Regions from separate parts of the Planifilum fimeticola genome, predicted to be linked through region 1. Evidence: riboswitches for the same ligand, from Rfam matches in the RefSeq annotation. Region 1 holds a riboswitch; each other region holds the start of a gene.
The links. Region 1 has a riboswitch for thiamine pyrophosphate ahead of CLV97_RS06495 (thiamine phosphate synthase). Riboswitches for the same ligand answer to the same signal wherever they lie in the genome.
Positions count from the first base shown of each region.

Region 2: linked by a shared signal. The riboswitch ahead of thiC (phosphomethylpyrimidine synthase ThiC) and the one ahead of CLV97_RS06495 (thiamine phosphate synthase) in region 1 are both predicted to bind thiamine pyrophosphate.
Region 3: linked by a shared signal. The riboswitch ahead of CLV97_RS01135 (MTH1187 family thiamine-binding protein) and the one ahead of CLV97_RS06495 (thiamine phosphate synthase) in region 1 are both predicted to bind thiamine pyrophosphate.

Region 1 is NZ_PVNE01000008.1:501-8,495, forward strand. It holds gene CLV97_RS06470 (hypothetical protein) at 1-176, opposite strand, end outside; gene ftsW (putative lipid II flippase FtsW) at 431-1,552, shown strand; gene CLV97_RS06480 (thiazole synthase) at 1,698-2,465, opposite strand; gene thiS (sulfur carrier protein ThiS) at 2,469-2,660, opposite strand; gene thiO (glycine oxidase ThiO) at 2,710-3,819, opposite strand; gene CLV97_RS06495 (thiamine phosphate synthase) at 3,857-4,525, opposite strand; TPP riboswitch at 4,521-4,626, opposite strand; gene CLV97_RS18925 (2Fe-2S iron-sulfur cluster-binding protein) at 4,793-4,984, opposite strand; gene CLV97_RS06500 (DedA family protein) at 5,071-5,685, opposite strand; gene CLV97_RS06505 (NADH-quinone oxidoreductase subunit D) at 5,784-6,878, opposite strand; gene CLV97_RS06510 (cysteine hydrolase family protein) at 6,916-7,650, opposite strand; gene CLV97_RS06515 (M42 family metallopeptidase) at 7,807-7,995, opposite strand, start outside.
Region 2 is NZ_PVNE01000029.1:37,481-45,475, reverse strand. It holds gene CLV97_RS15100 (FMN-binding glutamate synthase family protein) at 1-56, shown strand, start outside; gene CLV97_RS15095 (DMT family transporter) at 64-984, opposite strand; gene CLV97_RS15090 (TerC family protein) at 1,150-1,833, opposite strand; gene thiC (phosphomethylpyrimidine synthase ThiC) at 2,175-3,923, opposite strand; TPP riboswitch at 4,173-4,285, opposite strand; gene CLV97_RS15080 (ABC transporter ATP-binding protein) at 4,523-5,353, shown strand; gene CLV97_RS15075 (DeoR/GlpR family DNA-binding transcription regulator) at 5,526-6,332, shown strand; gene pfkB (1-phosphofructokinase) at 6,348-7,316, shown strand; gene CLV97_RS15065 (PTS fructose transporter subunit IIC) at 7,318-7,995, shown strand, end outside.
Region 3 is NZ_PVNE01000001.1:243,348-251,342, forward strand. It holds gene CLV97_RS01115 (glycosyltransferase) at 1-1,738, shown strand, start outside; partial or broken gene CLV97_RS01120 (helix-turn-helix domain-containing protein) at 1,858-2,208, opposite strand; gene CLV97_RS01125 (hypothetical protein) at 2,338-3,150, opposite strand; TPP riboswitch at 3,417-3,529, shown strand; gene CLV97_RS01135 (MTH1187 family thiamine-binding protein) at 3,612-3,908, shown strand; gene CLV97_RS01140 (ABC transporter permease) at 3,914-4,702, shown strand; gene CLV97_RS01145 (ABC transporter substrate-binding protein) at 4,767-5,783, shown strand; gene CLV97_RS01150 (ABC transporter ATP-binding protein) at 5,814-6,596, shown strand; gene CLV97_RS01155 (cupin domain-containing protein) at 6,749-7,111, opposite strand; gene CLV97_RS01165 (arginine--tRNA ligase) at 7,544-7,995, shown strand, end outside.

The sequences.
Region 1 (7,995 bases):
TAAACCTCGCCGCTGAAGGCGGGGATGTATTCCTTCACTTCCACTTCCGTATCTCCGTATGTTTTGCGAAACACCGGCTGGTTCCCTATCTTTTTCCAGCCCTGCCGCACCAATTCCTCCTCATAGGGTTCAAAATCCTCTTCGTGGATGTTCAAATGGATCCGTGTGACCTTCAAAACATTCACCCTCCCGAATTTGTCTGTGGTATTATACCATACCCCGGACAACACTTCATCGTCCAAATGGAAAAAGGAAAAGGTGAGGCCGTTACAGAATTTACTAGAAGTTCACCTAGGGGCGGGTGTGGCCGGAGACGGAAGTGGTGAAAATGGAGAGTGGGCGAAGTCGGAGGAATTTCATGGATGATTCCGAAGAGACATGTGTTATCATGTGAGATGAATTGCATTACGGACGGTTGAGGGGATGGGAAATGGTTCGCGGCAAACCGGATTTCTGGCTGATGTTCTTCACGTTTCTCCTCTTGGGTTTCGGGCTGGTGATGGTGTTCAGCGCCAGCTACTATGAGGGATGGACCGAGTTCAACGACAGTTACTATTTTTTTAAGCGCCAGCTGGCGCGGGCCGGCCTCGGCCTGATCCTCTTTTTCACGTTCGCCAATATACCGTTCACCCTTTATCGGCGCCATGTCGGTTGGATTTTGTTGGGCTGCGTGATCCTGCTGGTGCTGGTGTTCGTACCCGTCATCGGCGTCGAGGCCAACGGCGCTTCCCGGTGGATTCAAATCGGCCCCCTGACGATTCAGCCCTCGGAGCTGGCAAAACTCGCCCTGCTCATATACACCGCCTCGATCATGACGAAAAAACAACCCTATCTGGACAACTTCACACGGGGCTTGCTCCCCCCTCTGATCGTGATCGGGCTGGTCTGTTCTCTGATCATGATCGAGCCCCATTACAGCGCCACGATCATCATTCTGATCTCCTGCATGGTGGTGATTTTCTGCGCGGGAGCGCGGATCCGCCACTTGCTGATGTTGGGGCTGGTAGCCGTTCCCGTGTTAATCATGGTCCTCTATCTGGCGGATTACCGGATCGAACGCCTGGAGGCGGCCTACGATCCCTGGAAGGATCCCAACGACACGGGATACCAAATTATCCAATCCCTTTATGCCATCGGACCCGGCGGCTTGTCCGGCCGCGGCCTCGGAAACGGGATCCAAAAGCTGGCCTATCTTCCCGAGGCCCATACCGACTTCATCTTTGCCGTCATTGCCGAGGAACTGGGCTTTTTTGGCGGCGTCTTCCTGATCCTCCTGTTCGTGGCTCTGATCCTGCGGGGCATTCGGGCCTCCCTGATCGTACCGGACCAATTTGGAACCCTGCTCGGCATCGGACTGATCACCACGATCGCCATCCAAGCGCTGTTCAACCTGGCCGTGGTCACGGCAATTCTTCCCGTGACGGGCGTTCCCCTCCCCCTGGTCAGTTACGGCGGATCGTCACTGCTCATCAACATGGCCTCCCTGGGAATCCTTCTCAACATTTCCCGCTACCGTCCGGACCCCAGCCGAAAAGACGGCTCACAATCATAACCTCCTAAACGAAAAAGGGGCGCCACAGGGCGCCCCGAGAACGCTGGAAAAGCCAGCCGGGAAAGGACGATTTCCCGCCTCGATTCGTGCAGGTAGCTCCCGGGAACCCCCCTTGAATCTTGCCGATTACCGGACTAGAAACCCCTCAGGAGCCGACCAAACCCTCCTGGGGACTGCTGGCCGAAGCATAACGCTTCCGGGGAATCCTTCCCGCCTCGAAACCCAGCCTCCCCGCCTCCACGGCCAATTTCATCGCCCTGGCCATCCTCACCGGATCCTTCGCCTGGGACACGGCGGTGTTGAGCAGCACCCCGTCCGCTCCCAGTTCCATCGCCTGAACCACATCGGCCGGAGATCCGATCCCCGCGTCGACGATGACGGGAACCTCGGCCTGTTCGATAATCAGGCTCAAGTAGTGGGGATTGAGGAGTCCCAGCCCGGATCCGATCGGAGAACCGCCGGGCATGATGGCGTGGGCTCCCGCTTCCTCCAAGCGCTTGGCCAATATCGGATCGTCGGAGGTATAGGGCAAAACGGTGAATCCCTCCTCCACCAGGATCCGGGTCGCCTCCAGGGTGGCGACGGGATCGGGCAGCAGGGTTTTGGGATCCCCGATAATCTCCACCTTGATCATGTCGCACAACTTGGAGGCCCGGGCCAATCGGGCGATTCGCAAGGCCTCCTCCACGCTGGTGGCTCCCGCCGTGTTGGGAAGCAGGGTGTATTTTCCGAGATCCAGGCGTTCCAAAAAATTGGGTTGATTTGGATCGCTGATGTTTAACCGGCGAACGGCGAAGGTGAGAACCTCCGCCCCCGAAGCATCCACCGCGGCCTGCTGAATATCCAGCGATGAAAACTTCCCGGTTCCCAAAAACAGGCGGGAACGGAAGGTGTATTTTCCGATCTTCAGCACGTGTCAACCCCCTCCGACAAAATGAACGATTTCGATGGAATCCCCTTCGGCAAGGGGAGTTGAATCATGCTCTTCCCTCTCCAGAATCCTGCGATTTTGCTCCACCACGACGATTCGCTTTTCCACCCCCAAATGTTCCAACAGCTGGGAAACGGTGCGGACATCCCGGGGCAGATCCATCTCTTCTCCATTCACTCGGATGCGAATAACCTTCTCCCCCTTTCATGGGAAGTACCCCCTGTTTTTAAGTCGACAGGCGGTCGGGCGAAAAGGGTTTCAGATCCGGAACCTCCTCTCCTGCGATCAATTCCGCGATCCGCTGGCCGGTGATGGGACTGAGCAGTATTCCGTTGCGGAAATGACCGGTGGCGACGAAAAGGTTCCGGAATCGGCCGAACCTGCCGATATAAGGGAGTCCGTCGGGGGACCCGGGACGGATGCTGGACCAGGCACGGATAAACGTGCTGTTTGCCAATTCCGGAACCAACCGGACCGCTTCCGACGTCAGTTGTCGAATCGCGTCCATCGTCACCCATTCGGTAAAATCACCGGCCCGCTCCGTCGCTCCCACGATCACCTTGCCGTCCGCTTTGGGGACCAGGTAACATCCCTCCGCAAACAGCGTCCTTTCAAAGAGCTCTTTACGCGGATAAACCGCCAGGGATTCCCCCTTGATCGGAACGACCGGCAAACGCAACCCCAATTTCCCGGCCAGCGAAGCGCTCCACGCCCCCGCCGCCAACACCACATGCTCCGCCTGAAAGGTTCCCCGATCCGACTCCACCCTCTCGATGCGGTCCTTCCCGGCGCGAAAGGCAGTCACTTCACACCGCTCGATCAATTCGGCCCCGAGCAGTTCCGCCGCATAGGAAAAGGCCCGGGTCAATCGGGAGGAGGAGACGTGGGAATCCCCGGGAATGTAAAGGGCCCCCTCGATCTGATCGGACACCTCCGGTTCCACGCTCCGAACCCGATCCTTGTCCCACCAGTCCGCCGTCTCGCCGCGGTCCCGCTGCCAAGCTCCCCGCTTCCGAAGCATCTCGGCCTCCTCTTCATTCCAAGCGATCCGCAATATGCCCGCCCGGATCAATTCGATATCGATTCCGGTCAGACGATACAATTCCGAGGCCAAATCGGGAAACATGGATCGGCTCTTCATGCACAGCTCACTCATGGGCCCCGGCGCAGCCATCTCCACCTGGGCCCCCAACATCCCCGCGGCGGCGGACGAAGCGTGGGCGCCGATCAGGTCCCGCTCCAGAACGGTGACCCGCGCTCCCCGTTTGGCGAGATAGTACGCGATCGAGCACCCGATCACACCCCCTCCGACAACCACCACATCCCGCTCATGCAAAACATAGCCCCCCTTTTTTCTCCTCTCCGGCTATCGATCACACACGGCGATCCAGACAGGTCCTCATTTGCCGGGCCGTCCGTTCGGGTTCCGGACAGTCCATCAGGGCGGATAGGACGGCCACACCCGCACACCCCGTCTCCATCACTCGGGGGATCCGCCGCGCCGTGATCCCCCCGATAGCCAGGACAGGAACGTTGACGGCCTGAACCACGCGGGAAAGTTGTTCGAGCCCCCGCGGGTGAACGCCCGGCTTGGACAAAGTGGAAAACACATGGCCGAACATCAGGTAGTCCGCCCCCGACGCGGCCGCCCGTCCCGCGGCCTCGACGGAATGAACCGAAACTCCCACCCGATGCCGGGAACCGACGATCTCCCGCACCCGATCCACCGGCAGGCCCGCTTCCGGCAAATGGATGCCGCACCCCAGCGCCAGGGCCACATCCAACCGGTCATGAACGGCCAACTGCCCGGGACGCAGGAGCCCGCGCTCCAAAAGCCTGCTCCCCAGATGATAAATCTCCCGCGCAGACCGCCCTTTCCACCGCAGGTGGACCTGGTCCACCCAGGGACGGACCTTCTCGACAACGGCAACGATATGATCCGATGAATGATGGTCCCCGGTAACGAGGTGGAGTCTGCCTCCGATTTTCGCCTCCTCCTTTCCTGCAAAAAACCGGTATCCTGGAGGATACCGGCAACGCAAGCAACCGCCACATTCCTTACGCTGGTATGACCCAGGTCAAGTTCAAAGGGTTGGGGCGCGAACCCCTCTCAGCACCGTACGGTGCACCCCCAGTGGACTCCTTTCGCAGTCAATTTTCTATTATTTTAGCAATCTCCTGCAAAGGGCGTCAAACGCTTCAAAAGCGATTTGTCGACCCGTTGTCCGCATGATGCGACACTTCCGTCCGGGATCCGGGCCACACCCTCCGCATTTCTGAAAGATCTAAACGCGGTTGGGAACTTCTCCTCACATCGCCGCAGACGAAACGGCGACAGGCAGCCGGAAACCGGAAATGACCCGGTCCCCCGATCGGTACGACTCCTGTGCGCTAAGTGGAGGAATGTTTTCCCCTCCACCGAGAACGCGGACGATACAGTCGCCGCACCGACCGGTTGTGCAACGAAAGGGAATCAGAACCCCTGCCGCAATCGCTTCCAAAAGAGCGGCGTCCCCTCCTTCACCTTGAAACGGTACTTTCCCCGCGGCATGATGAAGGTTACGGTTGCTTCCCGCATATCCGCCTCCTACTTGGGACCAGAGCCTGCCCGATTTTGATTCATCGCCCACCAGTACCAAGCCGCAAAACCCGCTGCTAAAATCAAGACAAGGAAAACCACCGGCCCCAGGCGATGAAGGAAATGAAATACCAGTTCCCAGCTGGAACCCAACGCATACCCCAACCCGATGAAGGTGGCGCACCAGACCACCGCCCCGCAGTATGCGTACATGCCGAACCGGGTGTAAGAGAGTTTGGATATGCCGGCCAAATATGCGGTCAAATGGCGGACTCCCGGGATAAAATAGCCGAAAAACAACACCCAATTGCCGTACTTCCGGAACAGAAACTGGGTGATCCGGAGTCTTCTCCGCGTGATGAAGAGCTTGCTTCCGTATCGCTTCAGGAGGGGGTAGCCGAAACGCGTTCCCAATACGTAGCTCAGGGTGATCCCGCCGATCGAGCCGGTAAGGGCGCTGATATAAGTCAGATACAGATTCAATTGCCCTTCCGACGAAAGATAGCCGATAAAAGTCATAAAGATCTCGTCGGGAAGGGGAATGCCGGCAATCCCCAGGATTAGGAAGAGGATGATCCCGATATATCCGTACTGTGACAAAAACTCGGCCAATGTTTGTTCCATTCATTTAACCCCGTTTTTTGATTCGATTCGATGACCATTCCGCCGCTTGTGAAAAGCGGTTCCAGTCTCATAAAGGGGACGGGAACCGCTTTCGTTTCTCAACCGTCAACGTCACCGAGCACAATATCCACCGCACCGAGGATGGCGATCAAATTGGCGATGTTTTCCCCCTCCAACAGCTGGGGCAAAATCTGCAGGTTGTGGAAGGACGGCCGGCGCCAATGAATCCGCCAGGGAGAAGCTTTCCCTTTGCTGATCAGGTGAACGCCCAGTTCTCCCCGGGGGTTTTCCACCGCCGTATACACTTCTCCCTCCGGCGGACGGATCAGCCTCGGCACCTTGGCCATGATCGGCCCTTCGGGAATTTGTTCCACCGCCTGTTCAATGATCCGCAGAGATTGGCGGATTTCCTCCATCCGAATCTGGAAGCGATCGTAACAATCCCCCTCGGTGGAAATGGGGACGTCAAAATCAAACCGGTCATAGATCGAATAGGGCTGATCCTTTCTCAGATCCCGTTGAATCCCCGTGCATCGGAGACATGGACCGGACAGCCCGTACCGGACGGCGGTTTTCGCATCGTATTTGCCAACCCCCTTGGTCCGGTTGACAAAGATTTCGTTGCCCGCCACCAGATCAAGATATTCTTCATGGCGCTCCCGCAGGTAGGAAACCAGGTTGCGCACCTTGTCGAGCCAGCCCTCGGGAGCATCCCATTTGACGCCTCCCACCCTCATGTAATTGTATGTGAGGCGGGCGCCGGATATTTCGTTGAACAGATCAATGATCTTCTCCCGATCCTGGAAGGCATACAAGAAGGGACTCATCGCCCCGATATCCAGAAGATAAGTGCCGAACCAGACCAGATGGCTGGCGATCCGGTTCAGTTCCATTACGATGACCCTCAAATATTCGGCGCGTTCGGGAATCTCCAGCTCCATCAGGGTTTCAACGGCGTGGACCACGGCGTAATTGTTGATCATCGCCGACAGGTAGTCCATCCGGTCCGTATAGGGGATGATCTGCGTATAGTTCAGGTTTTCCGCCAGTTTTTCCGTTCCCCGGTGCAGGTATCCGATCACCGGAGTGGCCTCGCGGATGATCTCCCCGTCAATCTTGAGCAAGATCCGGAACACACCGTGAGTGCTGGGGTGTTGGGGTCCCACATTGAGGAGCATCTCTTCGGTCCGCATCCAAACACCATCCTTCGTCGATTTCCAAAGCCGTGTTCTACCGGTCTTCCACCGTTCGGACGACCTCGATACCGTTGATCATCATGTGGTAGGCAAACAGCAGGTCCATCACATCCCCGTCGTGGGCAGGCGCTCCCGTTTTCTCGGAAACCTCCACCGGTACGTCGTAGGTTCGGACGTGCTCCAGGGGAACGATCACCCGGACCCGGGCGTTGTGCTCGTTGGCCAGAAGGCGAATGCCCATGGCGTTTTGGTAGATGCACAGATCCGTACAATCCCCCACGACGACAAAGGTAACCGGCCCTTCGGCAAAGCGCTTCTCGAGATACTCGTAGAAGCGCTCCCCTCCCTCGTCCCTGCCAAACAGACCGTTGGTCGCATTTTTGCGGAACACCCGAACACCGCCCCGCTCGAGGAGCGGCTGAAGTTCATCCACTACTTCCGCTTCGGCCGTGCCTCGGACGCAATGCGGGGGAAAGGCGGAAAATTCCACGGCATCCTCCGGATGGGCGTCGTTGAGGAAAACCAGGTTTCCGTCGGGCGTTCCCCTCTTCAACAAGGCCTCGGCCAAATCCTTGACCGGCGCGACCATCCCGGCAACCCGTTCACTGGCCAAGGGCCCTTTTTCGCAGAAACCCTTTAATATATCCACGAACACCAAGACAACCCGCTCGGGGCCGCCGGATTGATCGATCAGCGATGAAACCGTTTCTGCCGGCAAGGCGGCCAGCTGCTTTTCCACATGATTGAAGAACCGCTCCCTTCGCTTCATCGCTTCCTCCCCCTCTTGGAAACCCGGCACCCTTAGAGAACCGGCCGAAACCTTCGTTGCTATTATAATATGTCTTCAAAGAAAAAGAAAGGAGCCACCCGGCTCCTTTCCCGGTAAACTCGCGGCGCTTCACCGCGTCCCGCACCGTTTCCGCCGTCATCCCCCTTCGGCATACCGGACCAGGTTTTCCACGGCCTGACGGTCCATCCGCCGGATCACCTCCACCAAGAGCCTCACCGCCTGATCGACATCGCTTTTGGAGACCATGGAAACATGGCTGTGAATGTAGCGGGCGGCGACCCCCACCACGAGGGAAGGAACCCCCCTCCGAAACAGGTGGATCTT
Region 2 (7,995 bases), on a different contig from region 1:
ATCTGGTCGCCCTCGATCCCGTCTCGGCGCAAATTACGGGATTGCCGCTCATGTGAACGCTGGTCAGCCTCTTATTCCGGGGCGTTTTTTCCCGTGGTCCCGGGATTTTTTCGATTCCTCCGAGCGCTGAACCAGTGCGATCCCCGTCAGCACGAGGATGCATCCGGCGACCGTCTCCCAGGTGATCGGTTCGTTCATCTGAAGCCAGTCGAACAGCAGGGCGAAGACGGGGACGAGCAGCACGGAGACGGCGGTCTTTCCGGCCGGAAGGCGGGAGAGGGTGTAAAACCACGCGAAAAAGCTGAAGGCCGAGGCCAAGATCCCGGTAAATAGGATGAGGGCAATCAATTCCGGCGTCCACCGCTCCGGAAGCGGAGACGGTTCGAAGAGGAGGGTCAATAGGAACAAACCGACGGCCCCGAAAAACATCTGAATTCCCGTGACCGCCAACATGTCGTACTTGGAAAACCGGGCTTTGGTCAGCACATTGCTGGCGGCCCAGGAGATGGAGCCCAGGAGAACCAGAAAGGCGCCGGACAGATCCTGGCCCGAAGCCGCCGAGGGGCCGGCGATCAGGGCGAGCCCTCCCAGGCCGGCCGCCAAACCCGCTCCCTTTTGAACCGTCAAGGGTTCACCCAGGAACCGATGGGCGAGGAGCATCGTCCACATGGGCATCGTGTAGGCGATCAGCGCGGCGGTTCCTGCCGACACGTCCCGCATGCCGACCATCCAGAAGGAAAAGGTGGCGGTGGTCATTAAGAGCCCCAGCAGGATCAGGGCGGGCAGGTCCTTGACGGCGACGGTCGCGTTTTTTTTCAGCAAGATAAGTCCGATGAGGATGAGGGAGCCGAGGCCGAAGCGAAAAACGGAAAATGAAAAGGGGCCCATGTAATGGAGTCCGAGCTTTTGGGCCACCCACGTATATCCCCAGATGACTGTCACCGCAAGGAGCATCAGATACGATCCCTTGTTTTTCGCGGTCATGGGCGGACATCCTTTCCGACGTTTTGAAAAAGACGGAAACATTCGGAGAGGGGTGTTCCCGCAGTTTCGCCCTATTCCTTTGGCGAAACAAGGGAACACCCCTCGCTTGATTCATCTGAAGAATACGGCGCTATTGAGCTTGTACAAGGGATGAAAATCTATGCGTCAAGCCGCGTCTTCGGTTGCGGCCGACTTCCGGTTTTTCATGGATCCTGCGGCCAGGACGCCGGCGATGATCAGGACGATGATTCCCCATTTCAACAGAGGTTCATCCATCCATTGCTGAAGCAGTTTTTCGTCGGTGATCATCTTGGCGGAGGTCCAAGCGAGCACTCCCCCGCCGAGATATATGATGACCGGAAAGCGGTCGACCAGTTTGATGAACAGCCTGCTTCCCCACACGATGATCGGCACGCTGATCAAAAGGCCCAGGATGACCAGAATGAAATTCCCGTGGGCCGCGCCGGCGACCGCCAGTACGTTGTCGAGGCTCATCACCGTGTCGGCGATGATGATGGTGCGGATGGCCGATCCGAGGGTGGTACCGGCCTGAACCGAGTCGTGCTCTCCCTTTTTCTCCACGAGAAGTTTATAGGCGATCCAGATGAGGAGTATGCCGCCGATCAGCAGAAGGCCGGGGATTTTCAAAATCCAGACGACGAAGATGGTTGCGAGGGAACGGACGGCGATTGCCCCTGCTGTTCCCCAGAGGATGGCCTGCTTCTGTTGTTGCTTCGGCAGGTTCCGGGCGGCCATTCCAATGACGATCGCATTGTCCCCTGCCAGGACCAGATCGATGATGACGATGGAGAAGAGTGCGATGAGAAAATCCAACGAGAACCATTCCATTTGACCATAACACTCCTTTTGATTCGGCGGATTGACCCGGATCCACAAAATAAATAAAGACCTTCACTACCAAGAGTAAAGGTCTTGCCAACAACGGGTTTCCGTTGCCAACAAAGCCGGGGACAAAGGTCCCGAACTGACGACTTTGTTTGTACGGCTACTCCCCTTAGAAATTATGACATTGTCATCCTTTACTATCATATTATGAAAGGGACGATAGATCTGTCAAGACATTTTTTTTCGGGCATGCGCTGGAAAGGTCGAAAGTTCCGTGAGAAATTCCTTTAACGGAAGCAGGGCGGGGCTCGGAGGTGCCCCGCCCCAAAAGGGAACCTTTTTCGTCAACGGTAAAGGCGGGCTCCCGTTTCGCGGAACTCTTTGGCCTTTTCCTTCAAGCCGGTTTCCACGGCTTCTTCGAGGGTGAGCCCCTTTTTCGCGGCGTATTCCCGGAGGTCCTGCGAGATGCGCATGCTGCAGAACTTGGGGCCGCACATGGAGCAGAAGTGGGCGGTTTTCGCCGGTTCCGCCGGCAGGGTTTCATCGTGATAGGCCCTGGCTCTTTCCGGATCGAGGGACAGATTGAATTGGTCCGTCCAGCGGAATTCAAAACGGGCTTTGGACAAGGCGTCGTCGCGAAGCTGGGCGCCGGGATGCCCCTTGGCCAGATCCGCGGCATGAGCGGCGATTTTGTAGGCGATGACCCCTTCCTTCACATCTTCCTTGTTGGGCAGCCCGAGGTGTTCCTTCGGCGTGACGTAACAGAGCATGGCGGTGCCGTACCAGCCGATCATCGCCGCGCCGATGGCGGAGGTGATGTGGTCGTAACCCGGGGCGATGTCCGTGGTGAGGGGGCCGAGGGTGTAGAAGGGCGCTTCGTGGCAGATTTTTTGCTGAATCTCCACATTTTCCCGGATTTTGTGCATCGGAATGTGGCCGGGGCCCTCGACCATCACCTGCACGTCATGTTCCCAGGCGATCTTCGTCAACTCGCCGAGGGTTTTCAGTTCGGCAAACTGCGCTTCGTCGTTGGCGTCGGCGATGGAACCGGGCCTCAGCCCGTCCCCAAGGGAGACGGCGATGTCGTATGTCCGCAGGATTTCGCAGATTTCCCGGAAATGGGTATAAAGGAAATTTTCCTGGTGGTGCGCCAGACACCAGGCGGCCATGATGGACCCGCCCCGGGAGACGATTCCGGTCACCCGGTTGGCGGTCAGGGGGATGTACCGGAGCAGGACGCCGGCGTGGATGGTGAAGTAATCCACGCCCTGTTCCGCCTGTTCGATCAGGGTGTCCCGATAAACTTCCCAGGTCAGCTCCTCCGGTTTGCCGTCCACCTTTTCCAGAGCCTGATAAATGGGGACGGTCCCCACGGGCACCGGAGAGTTGCGGATGATCCACTCCCGGGTGGTGTGGATGTTTTTGCCCGTCGACAGATCCATGACGGTGTCGGCGCCCCAGAAGGTGGCCCACCGCATTTTTTCCACTTCTTCCTCGATGGAGGAGGAGACGGCGGAGTTGCCGATGTTGGCGTTGATCTTGACGAGGAAATTTTTGCCGATAATCATCGGTTCGCTTTCGGGGTGGTTGATGTTGGCCGGAATGATTGCCCGTCCCCGGGCCACCTCCTCCCGGACAAATTCGGGGCTGACGTTCTCCCGGATGGCCACGAATTCCATCTCCGGCGTGATGATCCCCCGGCGGGCGTAATGCATCTGCGTCACCGCCCGTCCCGGCTTGGCGCGGAGCGGGCGACGCTTGAGTCCGGGGTACGGTTGAGAGGGACTTACGGACTTCGAAGAATACCCGTCGTCAATCGGTTGCGGTTGCCTTCCCTCGTATTCCTCCACATCCCCGCGCATTTCGATCCACCGGCGCCGAAGGGGGGGAAGCCCCTTCCGGACATCGGTCTCCACTTCCGGGTCGGTCCAGGGACCGCTGGTGTCGTACACGCGGACCGGGGGATTTTCCCTTTCGCCGAACCGGCCGGTGGTGGGGGAAAGCCGGATTTCACGCATGGGGACGCGGATGTCCGGCCGGGACCCCTGGACGTACACCTTCTTGCTCGCCGGGAAGCTGAATTCTCTGGCCATACCTTCTCCTCCTTCTGCTTGAATGGTTTGAGCGCACACCAACGGAAGGGGCTTGAAAGCCGGATGCTCCTTCCCAGAGGGGAGAAGGCGGTCCATCGGGTTTGGTTCCGAAGGAAAAAGGGTCGATTTTTTTGTTCTTAAAAGAACGGAAACCGCGTCGTGTCCCGCGAAGCAAAGGTCAATAAAAAACCGCATACCCGCAGGGTATACGGCGGCGGAACCCGCATCTCGCCCCTGAACAGGGGGTGCGAGTCCCCTTGGCTCCATCCCTACGCTGGCATTACCCAGATCAGGTTAAACGGTCGGCGGCAGATCTCCCGCCCTCTCAGCCTGGCTTTCCCCAAGCTCCCGTTGATATGCAGTTGCTCGCTTCGAAGGTAACATATTCTCCGCGCAGGGTCAATCGGCCAAAACCTCCTCTATCGACCATAAAAAAATTGAAAGCGCGAAAAAGAGATTTAACAGTGCGAATTTTGGACAAATGCGGAGAAAGACGGCTTTATCCGATGAATCAAGAGATTGGAAAAGCCCCTTCTTTCTGTCCGGGTTTTCGGGTATGCTTAAAGATAGGTGTATCGGAATGAAAGGATGGAAATTCCTTGCGGATTGAGTGGTCTCATCTCAACAAAGTCTATACCTCCCAAAACCGTCCCCGGGCACGCCGGATCGGACTTCTCGATTTTACCGCCGCCGCGAGGAAAGGCATCACTGCGGTTCTCGGCCCCGAAGGTTCCGGGAAAAGCACGCTGTTGCAGCTGACGGCCGGACTTCTGGTTCCTGACGACGGGCGAATCACCTACCAGGTGACGGAAGGGGAGACCGTGATCTGGTCCAAGGGGCGCGCGGCCGCCGTGGGAACCTCCGCCCTGGGAAGTCTGAAATCCCGGATTACATACATCCCGCCCATGCGCCGGATGAACAAGTCCATCTCTTTAGAAAAGTATCTGTTGTACCATGCCCAGCTCGGCCAAATGCCCTACCCGAGGAGGCGCGTCGCCGAGCTGATCGCCGAATGGGGATTGGCCGCCGTCCGGCGCGTCCCCCTCTCCGCCATTCCGGGGGAGATGATGAAGCGGGTGATGCTGGTCGAGATGTTGCTCCGGGATCCTTTGATCGCGCTGTTGGACGAACCCACGGCGGGACTGGACCAATGGGGAAAAAGGCTTCTCTGGCGGGAGTTGCGCCGTCTTGCGCCTCACCGGATCATCCTGATCGCCACCCGGGATCTCCGATGGGCGGAATGCGCAGACGATCTGCTGTTGATGGAGTCGGGTTCCTGTCGCCGGTTGGGACCCAAAAAATTGTTGACCGCCAACGTGCCGGAGGGGACGGTGGCTGCTTGGTACGAAATGATGCAGACTTTTTCCAATCATCGTTCCCGTCCCCGTCGGGGGACCTTTATCGCCGATCGACGGGAAAAGGGGTACTGATCGGATCGCTTCCTCAACGCGGAAGACCCGGCTTCAAGGGGCATGAAGAAAAACATTCCGACCTTGACCATGAGTTCAACAAACCAGCACAACCCGTGCTGGTTTTTCTTTGGAAAAATAAAACCAAATGACCACGGATTCAAACAAATTTCAATTGAAACGATCATAAACAATCAAATATAATCAAAGTAGGTCATCCTGGAGGGGGGGAGGATATATTTTCGCTGAGGAACGGCAGAGGCGCATGATGGAGTACATCTACGAGCGCAAGCGAGCCACCGTGGCGGAATTGAGCGAAGTCTTCCGGGTGTCCGAAGCGACGGTTCGGCGGGATCTGAAGGAATTGGAGGAGGCCAATCGGATCCGGCGAACCCACGGGGGAGCCATTCCCCGGGAGCGGGTGGGTTTCGAACCCAGCATCCAGGAGAAAAAGGATCAGTTCGCCAAGGAAAAACAGCGCATCGCTGAAAAAGCCGTCGAACTGATCCGGGACGGGGAAACGATCCTGCTGGATTCGGGAACCACCACCCATCAACTGGCCCGAATGCTCGGCCGGTTTTCCCGTCTGACCGTCGTGACGAATTCCAACAGCATCCTTCAGGAATTGCAGGGGATGGAGCATCTGGAGCTGATCAGCACCGGCGGCATGGTGCGCCGGGGAATCGAGTCGATGGTGGGGCCGATTGCGGAACAAACCCTGGGAATGATCAAGGTGGACAAAACGTTTTTGGGAACCAACGCCCTGGACCCGGAGGAGGGAATCAGCACGCCCCACCTGTTGGAAGCCCAGGTGAAGAAAGCGATGATTCGCGCGGCGAAGGAAGTGATTCTGCTCTGCGACCGCAGCAAGATCAACCGGGTTTCCTTCGCCAAGGTGGCTCCGCTGTCCTCGGTGAATGTTCTGATCACGGACCAGAAGGCGCCCTCTGATATTCTCGAGCGGATCCAGGAACAGCATGTCCAAGTCATTCGCGCGTGAAAAGGAGTCGGCAGCATGTGCAAAATTGTAACCGTTACCCTCAATCCCGCCGTGGACAAGACGATCCACCTTCCCCGGCTCCGGCCGGGAGATCTGAACCGGGCGGGGCGAGTGCGTCGGGATCCCGGCGGAAAAGGAATCAACGTAGCCCGCGCCCTGAAGCAGTGGGGTGAAAACCCCCTGGCCATCGGATGGGCGGGAGGGTACCCCGGCCGGTGGATCCTGGAGCGGTTGGAGGAATGGGGGATTGAACATCGCTTCGTCGAATTGGAGGCGGAAACCCGAACCAACCTGAAGATCGTCGAGGAAGAGGCCGATCGGGTAACGGACATCAACGAGCCGGGAAATCCCATCGACGAGGAGGCGATCAAGCGCTTTTTGAAGGTGTACGACGCCGCGATAGAGCGGGCGGAGATCGCGGTGTTGTCCGGAAGCCTTCCTCCGGGAGTTCCGTCGGACTTTTACGGAACCTTGATCGACCGGGCCAAGCGCCGCGCGGTGAAGGTGTATCTGGACGCCGACGGGGCTGCCCTGAGCGAAGGAATCCGGCGCGGCCCCTATGCGGTCAAGCCCAATCTGGCGGAGTTGGAGAGGCATGTCGGCCGTCCCCTGAACGATGAGGACGATCGGTTTATGGCGGCGAAAGGGCTGCTGGATCGGGGGGTTCGACTGGTCGCCCTGTCGATGGGGGGCGAGGGAGCGTGGTTTTTCACCGACGGAAAGGCCATCCGGGCCCAGGCCCCCCGGGTGTCGGTCTCCAGTACGGTGGGAGCGGGGGATGCGATGGTGGCGGCGCTGGTGATGGGGCAGCTGCGGAAGTGGCCCCTGGACGAGGTGATCCGCTTTGTCGTGGCCGCCGCATCCGCCGCGGCCTCCAAAGAGGGAACCCAGTTCGCCACCCTGGAGGAAACCCGTTCACTTATGGATCAAGTGAAGTTGTCCTGTCGGTCGATGATCTCCTGCTTAGGGGAAAGGGGGCAGTGAAATGAAAAAATTGGTGGCTGTCACCGGTTGCCCGACCGGAATCGCCCATACCTACATGGCCGCGGAGTCCCTTTCGCGGGCGGCGGAGAAGCTGGGGGTCAGCATCAAGGTGGAAACCCGGGGGGCATCCGGTGTGGAAAACCGGCTGACCCAAGAGGAGATCCGGGAAGCTCACGCCGTGATCCTCTCGTCGGACGTCGATGCGGAGGAGGACCGTTTTCAGGGAAAAACCGTAATCCGCTCCTCCCTGGGGGATGCGATCAAAAACGCGGAGCGCCTGATCGAAGAAGCCCTGTCCAAGCCGTCCTCCTCCTACGAAGAACAGGTGAAGGCCGTGAAACAGGAGCGCGAGCAAAAGCGGAGCGGTCCCTACAAACATCTGATGAACGGCGTTTCCTTTATGATCCCCCTGGTGGTGGCGGGAGGGCTGATCATTGCGCTGTCCTTTACCTTCGGCATCCATGCCGCGGAGGTGGAAGGGTCCCTTGCCGCCAATTTGATGAAGATCGGCGGGGAGAGCGCCTTCGCCCTGATGGTGCCGGTTCTCGCGGGATTTATCGCCTATTCCATCGCAGACAAGGCGGGATTGGCGCCGGGGCTGGTCGGAGGAATGCTGGCGTCCAGTACCGGTTCCGGTTTTCTGGGAGGAATTGTCGCCGGATTTTTGGCGGGATATGTG
Region 3 (7,995 bases), on a different contig from region 1:
AGGGTTTGATCTTGAACGCGTCCCGGAGACAAACGGTTACCGCCTATATCGGAACGGCACGCTCGTCAAATATAAAGAGTACGATGACGACGGGCGGTTGAACTTCACCGACCACTTCGATGAAAACCGGGTTCTCGTCCGCCGCGAACACTTCGACATGAAAGGGCGCGTCAGGCAGATCGTTGAGTATGACCGGGATACCGCCAATCCCCGACAAAAGCGGTTCCTGGACGAGACGGGACGATGCTTTCTGGAGTACCGGTACAACCCGAAAACCAAAAAGTGCATTCAGGTGGACTGGTTCGACCGGGACGGGACCCTCATCAACACCTTCCCGAACGTCCGGACGTTGAAGCTCCATTGGCTTCACAAAATCGCCGATCGGCATCCGAAGGCGATCTTTCAAACGGATGTTTCGAAGAAAAATACGGATTATATTCTTCTCAAGGTGGACCATCCCCATGTCGTCAAAGTCAAGATGTTTCACTCCCTTCATCTGCAAAAACCCTACACCTACGGCGCGCCGTTAAAAGAGGTCCACGGAACGGTTTTGGAAAAAGCGGATCAGTTTGATGCCGTCGTCTTTACCACCGATCTACAGAAAAAAGATGTCGAGCGGCAATTCGGCCCTCGATCCACCTTCCACGTCGTTCCCCATTGCGCCCCCAGGATTCAACCGAGGCCGGACGTGGAGAGGGATCCTTTCACCTGCGTTTACGTGGGAAGATTTGTTGAGCTGAAAAACGTGGATCACGCCATTCGGGCTTTCAAACGGGTTGTGAAAAAGGTTCCGCAAGCAAAATTGGAAATTTGGGGTTATGGAGCAGAGGAAAAAAACTATCAAAAGCTGATCCGGGATTTGGAACTGGAGCAACACGTCAAAGTTTGCGGCATCACGCAAGACGCCATCGGTGTGTTTTCAAGGGCGGCCTTTTCCGTATTGCCCTCCTCCGAGGAGGCCTTTCCGCTCACCATCATCGAGAGCAAGATGGTCGGCACCCCCGTGATCGCTTACGAAGTGAATTACGGTCCCAGGGCGATGATTCGCAACGGAGTGGACGGGCTTCTGGTGAAACCCCACGATATCGGCGAGTTGGCCGATGCCATGGTAAAACTGTTCACCGAACCGGAACTGAGAGAAGCCCTGGGGCAGGAGGCCAGGAAAACCCCGGAGATCCTCAGTGAAGAACGATATGTGGATGAATGGATGCAAGTCTACGAATCGGCTCTCAGGCAGAGCGAGCAAAGGGTCCGGGTGAAGAAACCGATTTGCACTGTCGACCAAATGGAATGGAACGGTCCCAGCGACATCCATATTGCCGGGTCCCTGACCTTTAAACAGGATCTTCGGGAAGAACCTTCCTTGTCCTTGTATATTCGGGAACGGTCGGTGCTGGTGGATGAATACTTCCCGCTGTCAACGGAGCGGCTAAACGCAAACACCTTCTCCTTTCGGGGCGAATTCTCCGTACATCCCTTCACCAGGGAAGGAACGTGGGACATGTACGTGAGCTGTTCCATTCGGAACCAGCACCATTTTATCCGAATCCCCAAGGGGACGGTATCCCTGCCGGAACGCAGAAAGATCTCAAATGTCCTCCTGAAGCCCTATGCCACAATCCACGGAAATATCAGCATCGAAGCGAAGCCACGCACGTCAAAACCGAATTTCCGGGAGAAATTGACAAGGTGGAAACATCGGATATTGGAGAACATCCCGCCCATAAGGCCGAACTGAACAAAACGGCAACGAAAAGGGATGCACCGGGGAAAGATCACCCGGTGCATTCTTTTGGAACCGATTGAGGAAGTTCGCCATCAACAGAGGGAGAGAGATCAGGATCGGGGGATCATGGATGCTGTTTTCCGAAATTGGGCCGGGGTCACGCCCACCCGTTCGGTAAACCGCGTGGTAAATGTTCCGAGGCTTTGATGTCCGATCTCCAGCGCGATGTCGCGAACAGTCAGCCGGGTGTGCAACAACAAATCCTTCGCCCTTTGCAGGCGTACGGAAGAGACGTAATACATCGGAGTGAGCCCCGTTCGATTCTTGAAGATTCGCGTGAAATGAAAAGGGCTGTATCCCGCATGCCGGGCCAATCGGTGAAGGGTGATCGGCTCCCGGATATGTTGATGAATATATGCGCTCACTTCGTCTACCACCCGGTCAGCCTCCGAATGACGGATTGTCAAGATTGCTACCTCCATCCCCGGGATTATCCGAACTTACGTTCCGATCCTCTTGTTGCCAATTTTAGCCAAAACCAGGATATGGAATACCACCTGCTGCGCCCGCTCCCCTTCAAACACACATACCGGCAACAAAAACAGGTGCCGCTACGCCGGCACCCGAACCAAAAGGGGTTCACTCAGCAAATTTGACCGCATCTGCCCCGCTTCTCTCCCTGTTTCCCTGTGCTCTTCATCCCACCGCTCGGCGTGTTTCTTCAGGATTTTCCTCAACCGCTGCATCTCCGTACGGACTTCCTCACGGGACACGCCCAAGGCGGTGGCCACCTCCAACCAGCTGCCCTTTTTCTTCATGGCCATCACCTTCCCCAGCGGCTTGCCGCTGATTTTGGACAGAACGGCCGCTTTCAACCATTCCCGGGGACGCACTTTTTCCTTTTTGATCATCGCCGCCAGTTTCTTCTCGTCCATCTCCAAATACTCGGCGATACTCCTGGAGACCACCTCCGGATGGTGGTCCAGCCAGACGGCTTTTCTCGCCGCCGCAGGAAGGATGCGATGCATCTCGCTCCGGAATTTCCTCTCATCCACGCCCAGATCCTTTGCCACGGTATGCCATGTCTTTTTCTCCGCCTTCGCCTTCAGCACCGATCGCAGATCCCGATCGCTCAGCTTGGCGATCACCGCGGCGGGGTACAGGTCGCAGCGCTTCACGCCTTCGTCGATCAACGCCTCCACCTCATCGCGGGGGATTCCCAGATACCCCGCAATCCGCTCCTCCATGTCCCGCTTCGCTTCCCCGGAGGGGGGACGGGTGGAAAGGGGTTGAACCTGACGGGTTTCACGATATGCGGCAGCTCCCCCCGTATCCTTCGCCGCCCAGGTTTCGACGCTTAACACAGCCCCCGCCAGCGCCACCAACACCGCCGCCGCTCCGATCAACCCTTGCCGATGGATCACGCAAGTTCCCTCCTTTTAGCTTTGCCGCGTCTGGTTAATTATGGTTCCCCCCTCGGGGAAAAATATCCCAAAACGTCGGCTTGGACCGGAGGAAGATGACGCAAAATGCGTTCATCCAGATTTCCCGCGAAAAATGGACGGCAATCCGCATCCCCAGGATTCGAGGGAGACGGTAGAGACGGACGTTTCGGACAGTTACGGGAAAAATCCCCATGCGCGCACGCATTGTCAACCCTCGGGACATGTGGTATGTTGTAGCTGAAACCGCATATACAGCGGGGAGCTGGGGGAAGCCCGGCTGAGAGGGTGCCCGGATCGGCACCGACCCGACGAACCTGATCTGGATAATGCCAGCGCAGGGAATTTGTCGTCGTCCATCCGTTTTGACGGGTGGAGAGCGCATGTGCACTCAAGCCGATCCGGTTCCGGATCGGCTTTTTTACGGCACGGGAGGTGATCCAATGGCGAATGCCAACGTCAGTTTGCAGATCTTGCCCCGGGGAAAAACCGACGAAGAAATTTACGCCTTGGTGGACAAGGCGATCGATGTGATCCGGGAATCGGGCGTCCGCTACGAGGTGGGCCCCCTGGAGACGACGATGGAGGGAGACTACGACGTGTTGATGGACGTGGTGAAGCGGGCCCAGGAAGCGGTGATCGCTGCGGGCAGCGATCGAGTGATCAGCATCGTCAAAATCGACTACAAACCCTCCGGGCTCAACTGGGATGAAAAAGTGGGCAAATACCGGAAGGGGTGACCGGCTTGCAAATCCGTCAGTGGCAAAAGCATCTTCGCACGGTCGGACCGCCGGTATCGATTCTCCTTTTCCTGCTGGCCCTGTGGGAGGGAGGCGTCCGGCTCACCGGCGTGGAAAAATGGCTCCTTCCCGCCCCGAGCGACATCCTGCGCACCCTGGCGGCGGACATGCCCCTCGTCCTTCGCCACACGGGGCCGACGCTGAAGGAGGCGGCCCTCGGCTTTGCGGCGGGAATCGCCGCCGGGTGGCTGCTGGCGATGGTGATGGAGCTCTCCCCTTGGCTGAAGAGGGCCCTTTATCCTCTCCTGGTCGGTACCCAGACCGTGCCGATCATCGCCGTCGCTCCGCTTTTCATCCTCTGGTTCGGTTACGACCTGCTGCCCAAGGTCTTGATCGTCGCCCTGGTCACCTTTTTCCCGGTGGTCGTCAGCACGGCGGACGGGCTTCGCTCGGCGGATCCGGACATGGTTCGTCTGCTCCGGTCCATGGGGGCCAATTCCTGGCAGATCTTCCGCATGGTCCGCTTCCCTCACGCCCTGCCCGCCTTTTTTTCGGGGATGAAAATCGCCGCCACCTACAGCGTCCTCGGGGCGGTGATCGCCGAGTGGCTGGGGGCCAATGTCGGCCTGGGCGTCTTTCTGGTCCGGGCGCAGCACTCCTTCGCCGCGGACCGGGTCTTCGTGGCCATCTTGGCCATCACGTTCTGGACCTGGCTCCTGTTTTTCCTGATCCGCCTGTTGGAACGGATGGCGGTTCCCTGGAAACAAAGCCGGGACAAGGAACCGTCGAAATAACTTCTGCAAAAGGGGGGAAAAGCGGCTTCTCCGGCTCTACTGCCGAAAAGCGCGCTATTCACCGATGAAACGATGGAAAAGCATCCGCATCGCATCCATTCTTCTGCTGGTTCTCACGTTGGTCCTGTCGGCGTGCGGCCGGCCGTCCGACGACAATACCTCGTCCGAAGGCAAAAAGAAAGTCACCATCATGCTGGACTGGCTGCCCAACACGAACCACACGGGCCTGTACGTCGCCCAGAACAAGGGCTATTTTGCCGAAGAGGGACTGGAAGTGGAGATCGTCACCCCGGGTGAAACCTCGGCCAACGAACTGGTGGGTGCCGGCAAGGCTCCCTTCGGCATCAGCTCCCAGGAATATGTGACCCAGGCCCGGGCCCAGGGAGTTCCCGTCGTGTCGGTCGCGGCCGTCCTCCAGCACAACACCTCGGGATTCGCCGCCCCCAAGGAGAAAAAGATCCGCTCGCCCAAGGATTTCGTCGGCAAAACCTACGGAGGATGGGGAACGCCGATCGAAAACGCCTTCATCCAAACGGTCCTTGAGCTGGACGGTGTAAAGACCAAAAACGTGGAGGACAAAGTGCGCATCGTCAACATCGGCCAGGCCGATTTCTTCACCGCGATCAAGCGGGATATCGACTTTTCCTGGATCTACTACGGTTGGACGGGCATTGAGGCGGAACTCAGGAAAGTATCCCTGGACGTCATCTACCTGAAGGATCTGGACCCCGTTCTCGACTTTTACACGCCGACAATCATCACCAACGAAGAGATGATCCGGAAAGACCCGGATACCATCAAGAAATTCCTTTCGGCAGTGAAAAAGGGATACGAATTTGCCATCGACCATCCCAAAGAAGCGGCCGACATCCTGATCGAGGCCGTCCCCGAATCGGATCCCGAATTGGTCCGGAAATCGCAGCAATGGATCAGCAAGCAGTACCGGGCCGACGCGCCATCCTGGGGGGTGCAAAAGGAAGAAGTATGGGTCGGTTTCACCGACTGGATGTGGAAACACAAACTGATCGAGAAGAAGATCGACCCGTCCAAGGCCTTCACGAATGAATACCTGCCCCAATGAAGGTGATGCTCGACGATGGGGGAAAATGCGATGAAAGTGCGCCTTCGCGAAATTCATAAAACCTATCGCATTCCTGCGGGAAACCTTCCCGTCCTTCAAGGGATCGACCTGGAAATCCGGTCCGGGGAATTCGTCTCTCTGATCGGTCCCAGCGGCTGCGGCAAGAGCACGATCTTCAACATTCTGAGCGGGCTGGAGGTGCCGGACCGGGGCAGCGTCGCCCTGGACGGGAAGGAAGTAACCGGCCGCACCGGCCACGTCAGCTACATGATGCAGAAGGATTGCCTGCTTCCGTGGCGGACCGTGCTGGACAACGCCATCCTCGGCGCCGAGGTGCGGGGGCTTTCCCGCCGGAAGGCCCGGGAAAAGGCCCGGGAGCTCCTGCCCGTCTTCGGTCTGACGGATTTCGCCGATGAGTACCCCTCCCGCCTCTCCGGAGGCATGCGGCAGCGGGCCGCCCTCCTGCGGACGGCGGTGACCGGGCGGGACCTCTGGCTTTTGGATGAACCCTTCGGTTCCTTGGACGCCCTGACCCGGGAACAGATGCAGGACTGGCTGCTCGGCATCCGCGACCGGTTCGGCCACACCATCGGCATGATCACCCACAGCATCGACGAGGCGATATACCTGTCGGACCGGATCTACGTTTTCACCCCCCGGCCCGCCCGCGTGAAAGAGATCCTCACCGTCGATCTCCCCCGCCCCCGCTCCCGCCGGATGGTCACCCAGGAACCCTTCCTCCGGTGCAAAGAGCGGCTGTGGCGCCTGTTGCACGAGGAGGAAGCGGCGGACAACCCGGGAACCCAGTTGTAATCGAAAGCAGGTTATTCCGAAGCCGGAGAGCCCTCTCCGGCTCTTTTCTTTGAGTTGGAAAAAAGAAAACCGCCGGAGGGGGTGTGCCGAGAGTGCCTTTGCCATTGCAACGAAACGGAGCGGCACGCCCCTCCGGCCACCCATCCACTGTTTTACCGGTCTTTCAAGGGCGGCATCCATTCGTCCGGATTCAGACCGGGGCCTTCGATGACGATGGCGGTCATGCCCGTCTCCGTTCCCGACTCGTGTCCTTCACCCGCCTCCCAAAAAACCGCCTCCCCCGCGCGGATCGGAACCCTGTCGGTCTCGTCACGCACCCACCCGCTTCCCGACACCACCAGAAACAGCTGATTCACCCCGGCCGGATGAAAACCGATGACACCGCCCGGATCAAAATGCATACACCCCGCCTGGAAGAGCCCCTCCGAGCGAACAATTCGCGAAACCCCCACCTTCCGGCTTCCGAACCGTTCAATCATGCGCCGGACTTCCGCATCGAAACGAAAAAACCGCATGGAAACACCTCCAAAACCCCTCATGCGCCAACCCGCCCATCGGGCTTGAGTCGACGCCCATCGGTCCCAATCCGACGGCGGCTCTATAAAGGGACAGCATCCTCCGCCTCTCCCGAAGCGGAGACGATCCGTATGTGAGCAACCCTGCGAAACCGTCAGCGCAGCCGTGATCCCCCGAAGATTTCCGCCGCCGTGACGTGCAGATCCCATTCGCCTCTTTCAAAATATTTTCCGCGTTTTAACGGATCCATCTTAACGCTCATCGAGGAATGATACAAGATCAGGAATTCTTGAGGCCAAAAATTTTTCCGCTTTAAAGGATGGTCCTGCCAAAAACCGTTTCCCCCGGTCTTTTTTCGTGTATAATGGGGAGAAACTTTTCCATTCCGTCTTTTTCCTGATTGAAGGAGGAACACCGCATTGAGATCCGTCATGGGATACATGTCCGGGGAAATCGAGAAGAGGGTAGCCGCGCTGCTTTCCGAGGAAGGTTACGCATGGCCGGAGCCCCGGAACGTGACCGTCGAACAACCGTCCCGGATGGAGCACGGAGACTTGGCCACCAATGCGGCGATGAAGCTCGCACCGGTCCTGCGCCGTTCCCCCATTTCCATCGCCGAAGCGCTGAAGCCGCATCTGGAATCGATTCCCCTCGTCGACCGGGTCGAAGTGGCCCCGCCCGGATTTTTGAACTTTTTTCTGGATTGGAACGAGTGGGCCGCTTTCTCCGAAAAGGATGATTCCTCCCACGACCGCTTCCAAAAGAAGGTCGTCGTGGAACACACATCGATCAACCCCAACAAGGCGGCCCACATCGGCCATCTGCGCAATTCCTGCATCGGGGACACCCTGGCCCGGATGCTGAAGCGGATCGGATACCGGGT